3 regions of the Lysinibacillus sp. NPDC056959 genome follow, and region 1 is predicted to be linked to each of the others. Evidence: riboswitches for the same ligand, from Rfam matches in the RefSeq annotation. Region 1 holds a riboswitch; each other region holds the start of a gene.

Region 1 (3,284 bases):
CCATACTCACTAAATCATGCACTGTAAAATCAAATAAGACCGGTGTTTCTTGACTCACAACTGCTAGATTTTTAGCTATGTTTTTACTCGATTGCTTTAGAATATCTTGTTCATTTAATAACACTGTTCCACTTTCTGGTTTTAATAAACGGTACATATTCTTTAATAGCGTTGACTTCCCACTACCATTAGGACCGATCAACCCAACAAATTGCTTGTCCTTTATTTGAACATTTACTTCATGTAATATGCGTTCATCGGAAATGGAGAATGATATTTGTTTCGCTTCTAATGTCATATTTTTTTAATCTCCTTCACCGAAAGAATAATTGTTACGACGTAGCAGCCAAATGAAAAATGGGCCTCCGCAAAAAGCCGTGATAATTCCTATCGGCATTTCCTCAGGGGCAATTAATATTCGAGCAAGTGCATCTGCCCAAACTAAGAAGATCCCCCCTAATAATGCGCTAATCGGTATGACATACTTATGATTTGAACCTACAATTAGCCGTACAATATGTGGAATGATTAAACCAACAAATCCAATTGAGCCACTTACAGCAACCAGCACACCCGTTAATAACGATACTAATAAAATAAGCTGTATTCGAAATTGTTGTAAGTTAACCCCTAATGTAACTGCGGCTTCTTCTCCAAGAAGTAATAAATTTAAGCTGCGATAGTTGAGCCATAACAAGGCAAATACTGCAATAAAAATGACTGCAGGAATTACAAGAATACTCCATTTCGCACCTGCTAGGCTTCCTAGCATCCAAAACATGACTGCCTTCATTCCCCCCTCTTGCTTCGACAACATTAAGATAAAATTTGAAATAGCAGATAAAATAAATGACACCGCCATCCCTGAAAGCAAAAGTCGAAAGACGGATACTCTACCGCCAACATGCGATAAGAAGAAAACTAACCCCATTGCTGTGAGAGAGCCTAAAAAAGCCGATACGGAAAGAGCATAAACGCCCAGAAATGAAAAGGCACCTAAAATGATGACAGCTGTGGCACCAACCGTCGCTCCAGAAGAAATCCCTAAAATATATGGTTCTGCAATTGAATTACGAACGAGCGCCTGAATAGCTGCTCCTGCAATTGCCAAGCCTGCTCCGACGATAGCAGCGAGTAATACACGCGGAGCCCTTATTTGCCAAATGATAATTTCCTGTGAGCGACTCCAATCTTGTTCGATTGAGCTTTGAATAATAGGGATTTTAGAAAGGATAACCTTCCATACATAAAGTGGCGTAACGGAAACCGATCCAACCATAATTGCAATTGTCATTGAAATAATAAGTAGTAGAAGAAGGGTCATTGAAAGTAACATAAATTTTCTATTCATCTTTTTATTAACTCCTAATCATTAAACATTAATTTCATCTAGCCGTAATTGTAGCTGATACTCTGCTACTATTTGCAGTACGAAGATAAATGAAAGAAAAAAGGGTATTCCATGCAAATGCGCATGGAAATACCCTAGAATCAATTATGCCTGGCATAATCGCGTCTTTCAGCGTGTATTTGGACACCTGCTGAAAGAAATTAAACAAAGTTAGATTTTCTTCTACTATTGTCCGTAATCGCTTTCATCCTCGTGGGCATTACAGGAATAACTAAATGGCAGGTCTCCTGGCTTCGAATCAATGTACCTATGATTGCCTTCCCATTCTAGAACAGTGGCTAAATCATCATAGAACTCCTCGTTACAGTTGCGGGACAGCGTCGGATTTGCACCGATTTCCCTTTTAAGTGACACATTGTACAAGATGTCACACCATTAGTATCGAATGATTTAAAATTATGACAATTCTATCATATATTTCAATAGTTAGTCTATACTATCAATCATTTATCAAGTTAAGAAACACCTTTATGTTAACCTAAAATAATAATAAAATTGACACAAAAACTTTATTTTTTTACACTATTATTATCAACATTACTTTTTAGGGGTGACATAATGACAACCGTTGTGGAACATACACATCAAAAATTAAGAACAGTAGATATTGCATACATTGGACTATTTTCAACATTAATGATGATAGGAGCTAATATTACGTCCATTGTACCTTTCATGGTTGTTGGCGGAGTACCGATCACATTACAAACGTTTTTTGCTATTTTAGCGGGACTTATTCTCGGTAGTAGAAAAGGGGCACTCGCTTGTACTGTTTATATGTGCATCGGTTTAGCAGGCGCACCTGTATTTGCACGATTCAGCGGAGGCTTTGGACAAATTTTAAGTCCTACATTTGGTTTCATTGTCTCGTTTATATTAGCAGCATTTGTCGCAGGGCTTATTGTAGAACGCATTGGAACGAAGAAAAGCTATGTAGTTGCTGCATTAGTTGCAACTGCTATTAATTATTTATTAGGGACAAATTGGATGTACTTTGCCTATAAGCTATGGGCTAGTGCGCCTGATGCTTTCACGTATAAAATAGCATGGCTTTGGATGATGCCTCCTTTGCCAAAGGATATTATTTTAGCTATATTCGCGGGTATTTTTGCATACCGTCTTCAAAAGGTATTAAAAATAATTCCAATCAAATAAAGGTTCATCACCAAAACGTAGGTTGATTTCCGTTCCGACTTATATATAAGGCAAAGAGTGTCGGGGCTTTAACCTCTATCATAAACTAAACAAATATTTTAAAACCTAAAAATGTCCCATCAGTATTTTACATACTAATGGGACATTCTATTGTTAAACGTATGTTTTCATCCAGTTTAAGAAGTTATCAATAACTACATCTAGGAATTTGATAGTACCCTCATCTGTTAAATTGCCTTCAGCATCAAATTTAGTGTGTACTGCGCCAATATAAACATCATTACCACTAAGTAATGGTGAATTTACTCCAGGTGAGAATAAAATATCTCTTAAGTGTAATTGTGCTTTAACAGTACCTAAGTTACCCATTGATGCACCCATCATGAATGATGGCTTGCCAATCATTACTTTATCAACGCGAGATAACCAATCGATGGCGTTAACCATAACACCTGGCACTGTACCATTATATTCTGGAGTCAGCCAAAGAACGGCATCCGCCTCTTTTACTTTTGCTTTAAAATCTAATACTGTTTGCGGTGCTTCATTTTCGATATCTTGGTTATACATTGGTAGGTCTTTTAAGCTTAATACTTCAAGATCCAATTCCTCCGCATAACGCTTTTGAATAAATTTCGCTAACTGCAGATTATAAGATTCTTTACGGATACTACCTACGATTGCTACTACTTTCACAATATTTCCTCCTAAATGTGCA
Region 2 (3,284 bases), on a different contig from region 1:
TTCCAAATTGCCATTGCAGCTATTACGTTATTTTTCATATTTCCGCACCGACTTATTCAGCATTGGCATCGCTGGGGTAATTTCACCGATGCTATTGGATTATCGGCATTCGCGATTCAAGGTGCTCTCTATGCTGTGAAGCTCGACATGCCTATTAGTGCGGTTATTGTAGCTGCTGTCTTAACAGGGTCAGGTGGTGGAATTGTTCGAGATTTATTAGCTAGACGACAACCATTAGTCCTCCGTGATGAAATTTATGGTGTTTGGGCAGCACTAGCCGGGCTTATTATCGGACTTCAACTATTTTCAGGGGATACCTTTTTATATGTATTATTTGGTGTGATCACAATACTAAGAATACTTTCATATATGAAGAAATGGCGTTTACCGTTACGGAGGTTGAGTCGGGCATAGCTATATCGTTGCATATTAACAAGCCCAAATATCAGATTTGGGCTTGTTTTGAATTGTTCTTATTTTCACAAACGCCGTGCATCCACAGCAGCGACAATAAGCACCTAAAGATTAATAGATCTACTTTTTCAACAGTAGCATAGCTTCCTCTAATGTAGTCATGTTTTTCATCATAGAGCTTGCTGCATCCAAAATAGGAAAGGCTAAAGCTGCACCAGAGCCCTCTCCTAATCGCATATTCATTTGTAGCATCGGTTCAATTCCGAGCATTTCAGCGGCAATTTTTGCACCTGGTTCTTCAGAGGCATGAGAAGGAATAATATAGTCTTTGACGTTTGGCTCAAGTTCGTATGCAATAAGAGCTGCAATAGTAGAAATAAAGCCATCAATAACAACTGGTTTTCGATGTGCGGCGGCAGCAAGTATCACTCCTGCCATAGCGCCTATTTCTAGCCCTCCAACTTTTGCAAGAATATTAATAGCATCATGGCGATTTGGTTTATTTAATGCAATAGCATTGTAAATAACCTCTACTTTATGTGCAATCCCTCCTGGTCCAACTCCTGCACCGAAGCCTGTCACTTCATTCGGATGACACTCATGAAGAACCGATAATATAGCAGCACTAGGTGTTGTATTACCGATACCCATTTCACCTGTCCCGAGCACATTTATCCCTTTTTTAATTTCTTCCGTAGCTACTTCAATTCCTACTTCAATGGATTGAATGGCTTCTTCCCTTGACATAGCAGGTCCTTTTGCCATATTGTCCGTACCATATTTAATCTTTTTAATGATAACACCAGCATCGCTTGGAATATCCTCTTTAACGCCAACGTCTACCGTGACAATTTTTGCATCTGTGATTTTTGCGATAGCACAGACACCAGTTCCGCCTCTAGGAAAATTTAATGTTTGGAAGACCGTCACATTTTGTGGGTTCGGTGTCACTCCTTCATCACAGACACCATGATCCGCGGCACAGACAATAATTGCTTTATTATCAATTGTAGGATATAGTTCACCTGTAATACCAGATAGTTGCACAGCTAGAGTTTCCAGCTTTCCCAGACTACTAGGTGGCTTGCAAAGTGCATCTATGCGTTCTCTTGCCTGCCCCATCATTTTGTGGTCGGCACTTTGAATGTTGTGGATCGTTTGTTGTAATAATTGCATGAAAATTTCCCCTTTCTTTTTTGCCCTCGTTACTCGAAGAATGATTTAGAGAAAAAAATAAAAAGCCTGTAGTTTATCCATAACAAATAAACTACAGACTTTTCCATCGTCTATATAATACGAAGCAGATAGGCAGGTCTCCTGGCTCAATTTCAACATTTCATAGAACCTTCCCAGAACGATGCTAGTGGCATTCTCTATGAAACTCCCTTTTACAGTGGTGGGACCGCTAAAGTTTTTCACTTTATTCCCTATTCTCCCGCAGTGGGCACCTAACGCTTTTATGCAATTACTTTAAATCTACGGCAAAGCGCTCATTGTGTCAACATTTTAAATTTTCAAGCTTCATTGTTTTTTAAGTAAATAGATATGCTTAATTATTCATATTTAAAAACTTTAACACAAAATACTAAAGTAATTACTGCTATAGCAGTTACTACTGAAAGTTCAGTCAGTTTTTGATCTTATGAAAGGCTAATTCACACTGCTAATAATTAATTCACTAGTAATAACGTTAACACTAATATAAACGCAGTATAAAAGCACTCATCCTTACATAATAGTTTGGATTTTAAGAAATGGATATTAGGTGGTGTTTTGTTGAAGAAAGACATGATAAAAGTGATTTCTGTTTTTGGTATAGGTGCTATTTTAGTTTTATTGGTTCCTTTTCTCTTTAATTGTTTTTTATAGTACTTCAGTAAGCAAAAATAAGAAGCCTTTTATTCGAAATGGATTCTTTTTATTTATCTTAAAATGTAGGCTAAAGAAGTGCTTTTAATTAAACTTTATTCCAAGCCTAAGTAGTTATTAATGGTTACTAAAAAACTACATACTGAAATCTTTCGAGTAACCAATATCTTTAGGACGTTGCTTCAAAATGAAGTGAAACTATTCCCTACAATCATTCAGAAGTTATAGTTCTACATATCTCTAACAAAGTATAATTAATATAAAAATAGGTCTGCTTAAGTTGTAAACAGACATTTTTTCCAGGGATTTTCCTTCGCCAATAAGAGTGAATCAAAAGAATCTTTTAACACTTCGAATAACCAAATAAACTAATGTACGCGAATTCAGGTTCCTGAGGGCTGGGAATTTGAGCCCATGCTGAATCGTCTCCAAAGAAAATTGATTCATATCGCGCCTACCCAACCATAATCCATTTTTTCAGGAAATCCCTAATCGTTCACAAGTAACGGATGCAATTAAGTTTCTTCTTTCCTAAAATTATAGAAAGGAAAGTAATTTTTTGATGTATGTCTATTGAATAGAAATATGCTGATGACTAAAATGAAAAATAACTACATTTCAAACTTAGCCTTCATTTTGCTTTTTCCTAATCTCAACAATGTTCTTCCAGATTGCCCTATCAACTTTGGCAAAACTACGAATGCTAGGCGTTGTATTTACTTCAAATAATATAGGTTTTCCTTCAAGATTTATTCCAAAATCAATGCCATATTCTCTACAAGGAAAGTGGGATGCTATTACTTCAGCTGCTAAAATTGAATCTTCTTTTAGAGAATCTATTGTTTGATCTTTCTTTGTATTATCCATCATCAAATAACCTGATAATAATTCCTCAATCGATATTGCTTTAGAACCCCGATTTGAATTGACAATCCCATGATCCTCAGTTGCAACCCTTCCGTAAATTCCACCAATTACCCATTTTCCCTTTAGATTTTGAA
Region 3 (3,284 bases), on a different contig from region 1:
AATGGAATGGATCGACAAAAATTGATGAAATTGACGCTCACTGCCATGGTAGCGGCAATTTGTGCAGTAGGTGCAGTCATTAAAATTCCAACATTTATTACAACTGCTGCGCTTGACTCTGCACCGGCATTTTTGAGCGTTGTATTTTTATCGCCAGTATTAGCTGGTGTTGCGGGAGTCATTGGGCATTTTATCTCAGCCCTAACTACTGGCTTCCCTTTTGGACCACTACATATAATTATCGCAGTGGAAATGTTTATCGTTGTATGGATCTTTGGGGTTATGCATAAAAAAGGCATGCATTTCTGGAAATGGCCTGTGGCACTTATTTTAAATGGTGTCGTGGCACCTATACCATTTTACTTTATTATTAGTCCGGCGTTTTACTGGACGTCATTGACTAGTCTTCCACTGGCAACACTCATTAATCTAGTGATCGTTGCGGTGGCGATGCCAGTTCTGTCGAAGGTGTTTGTGCGTAAGGAAGGTCGAGTACATTGAGAAATGCAATAAAAATAGGTGAGTTCATTGCGACAACCGATAATGCCGCTGCAATTGGCGAAAAGCTACAAGATGTTGTGTCTGCTCCAGATCAGCTTACAGCATATTTTACTGCACGTGTTACATTTTTAGAGCAGCTTGCTGCAAATGCTTTACCAAAGCATATTTTACTTGCTAATTTTTCAGGGGATGCTGCATGGTCTCGTTATGTTGCAGGCATTCAACAGGTTTTTGAGGAGGCTGGCCTTTTTTGTCCGCAAATAGACGGTAGTTCAGAGACTAATATGCCAACTTTACAATCAGGCTTGTCAATAACGATGCTTGGGGAGCAGCAGAAACGTACAGCAACTAAGCATGAGCAACTAAGTTGGTACACATATGGTTTGCCACTTGTAGGCAATGAAATCCTTGCACAACCTGAAGATGTCGCACAGCTGCAACCTATTTTTCAAGCGTGGAAAGAGGGAATTGTGCAGCAAGTATGGCCAGTTGGATCAAAAGGTTTACAAGCAGAATTTAGCCGACTTTTTGGCGAGCAACAGGTCAATAGTGCATTAGATATTGAGAAAACGGCTGGTCCATGTGCAGTAGTTTTACTAGGAATTAATCCAGAAAAAGAGCAGCTAGTACAAAAATATTTTCCTAGAAATTTTGAAAAACTACGTAAAACTGCATTGTAATCGGGCTTGCTTCGAGAAAAAGTAGCACTTTAAAAAATTCAAGGGGCAAAACGCCTATTGCAACTATAAACACTATATGTTAGATTTGTTTAGGAGTTAAAACACAATATATAGTATTTTGGACGAGCGGTACCAAATATGGTTTAAAAGGGAATTCGGAAAAGAGTCATCTTAGGCCGAAGCTGTCCCCGCAACTGTAAGTGCTGACAAATGATGAATAGGCCACTGTAAAGAACGGGAAGGCCATCATTTGGAGGAAGCATGAGCCAGGAGACCTGCCGATCTGTTCAAGACAGCAACACATTCTTCGGGGATTGAGAAGTGGAGGCGAGAGATTTGTCCACTTCTTAGTGTGCATGTCCTTCATTTCCATTTCCGATTTTACTGCGATCACGTAACCGATAAGTGTTGCGTGATCGCTTTTTGTGTTGCTGGAGAAAGAAAGGGAGAGAATGTATACATGACAATTCAAATCGAACAGCAAATTGCTAAGCTCAAGAAAAGTTATACGGAGGATGAACTCGAAAGTTTTGTAAGATTATCGGATCGATGGCTACGAAAAAACGACAATGCGACATTTGAAGCATGGGCGGATGCGATGATTTTACAAACGCTTAGCCTAATTGATGAGGAGGAGCCATACTGGACATTCGTCGCAGCTCAAATTTATTTAGAAAAACTATATGATCAATTTGCAATGCGCCGTGGCGTTTCAGTGCAAGATGTTTATAAATGTTTCCCGGAACAATTAGCACGCTATACAGAAGCTGGTTTGTATCATGAAAGTTTAACAACAAAATATAGTGAGCAGGATCTTCAAGAACTCGCTTCCTATTTAGAATCAAGTCGAGATGAATTGTTTACGTATATTGGCTTAAAAACATTAATGGACCGCTATGTAGTCCGTGATTACACGAAAACACCAGTAGAGCTACCACAGGAACGATGGATGGTCATTGCGATGACCCTTATGCAGGATGAAACAGAAAATCGTTTAGAAAAAGTACGTGAATCTTACTGGGCAATGAGTAATTTATATATGACTGTGGCAACACCTACATTATCGAATGCAGGTAAAACACATGGCCAGCTATCTAGCTGCTTTATCGATACAGTAGATGATAGTTTACAAAGTATTTATGACACGAATACAGATGTTGCAACATTATCGAAATACGGTGGTGGTATTGGTGTTTATATGGGTAAAATTCGTAGCCGAGGCTCATCAATTAAAGGCTTTAAAGGTGCATCTAGTGGTGTTCTACCATGGATTAAACAGCTTAATAATACGGCGGTTTCAGTCGATCAGCTAGGTCAACGACAAGGAGCTATTGCTGTTTATTTAGATGTTTGGCACAAAGACGTCTTTACGTTTTTAGATTTACGCTTAAACAATGGGGATGAGCGTTTGCGTGCCCATGATATTTTCACAGGGCTATGCTTACCGGATTTATTTATGGAAACGGTTGAAGAGCGCGGGGAATGGCATTTATTTGATCCACATGAAGTACGAGAAGTTATGGGCTTTTCACTAGAGGATTTCTACGATGAGAAAAAAGGTGATGGCACTTTCCGTACTAAATATGCAGAATGTATTGCGAATCCATTATTAAGCCGTGAAGTTGTGCCAGCGATTGATATTATGAAACGTATTATGCGCTCGCAGCTTGAAACAGGCGTGCCGTTTATGTTTTATCGAGATGAAGTAAATCGCATGAATCCGAATAAGCATGAGGGAATGGTTTATAGCTCGAACCTGTGCACAGAAATATTCCAAAATATGTCAGCTACTGAATTCGAGTCTATTACTCTAGAAGATGATGTTATCGTAACACGTCGCAAGCCTGGCGATTTCGTTGTATGTAACTTATCATCTATCAATTTAGGTAGAGCTGTACCGGCTGGTGTTTTAGAAAAATTAATTCCGATTCAAGTACGTATGTTAGATAATGTTATTGCGTTAAATACAATTCCAGTAAAACAAGCAGAGCGTACGAACTTACGCTACCGAGGCATTGGACTTGGAACATTTGGCTGGCATCATTTATTAGCTTTGAAAGAAATTCAATGGGAGTCTGAGGAAGCTGTAGAATTTGCGGACAA

The links. Region 1 has a riboswitch for cobalamin ahead of ACFTQ7_RS19275 (FecCD family ABC transporter permease). Riboswitches for the same ligand answer to the same signal wherever they lie in the genome.
Region 2: linked by a shared signal. The riboswitch ahead of cobT (nicotinate-nucleotide--dimethylbenzimidazole phosphoribosyltransferase) and the one ahead of ACFTQ7_RS19275 (FecCD family ABC transporter permease) in region 1 are both predicted to bind cobalamin.
Region 3: linked by a shared signal. The riboswitch ahead of ACFTQ7_RS17200 (ribonucleoside-diphosphate reductase subunit alpha) and the one ahead of ACFTQ7_RS19275 (FecCD family ABC transporter permease) in region 1 are both predicted to bind cobalamin.

The regions. Positions count from the first base shown of each region.
Region 1 is NZ_JBHURE010000021.1:53,513-56,796, forward strand. Features, by position in the region: gene ACFTQ7_RS19270 (heme ABC transporter ATP-binding protein) at 1-298, opposite strand, end outside; gene ACFTQ7_RS19275 (FecCD family ABC transporter permease) at 305-1,351, opposite strand; cobalamin riboswitch at 1,612-1,803, opposite strand; gene ACFTQ7_RS19280 (biotin transporter BioY) at 1,970-2,566, shown strand; gene ACFTQ7_RS19285 (NADPH-dependent FMN reductase) at 2,720-3,262, opposite strand.
Region 2 is NZ_JBHURE010000041.1:13,136-16,419, reverse strand. Features, by position in the region: gene ACFTQ7_RS23940 (trimeric intracellular cation channel family protein) at 1-414, shown strand, start outside; gene cobT (nicotinate-nucleotide--dimethylbenzimidazole phosphoribosyltransferase) at 535-1,590, opposite strand; cobalamin riboswitch at 1,705-1,881, opposite strand; gene ACFTQ7_RS23930 (YheC/YheD family protein) at 2,908-3,284, opposite strand, start outside.
Region 3 is NZ_JBHURE010000016.1:82,130-85,413, forward strand. Features, by position in the region: gene ACFTQ7_RS17190 (ECF transporter S component) at 7-501, shown strand; gene ACFTQ7_RS17195 (hypothetical protein) at 498-1,181, shown strand; cobalamin riboswitch at 1,292-1,478, shown strand; gene ACFTQ7_RS17200 (ribonucleoside-diphosphate reductase subunit alpha) at 1,642-3,284, shown strand, end outside.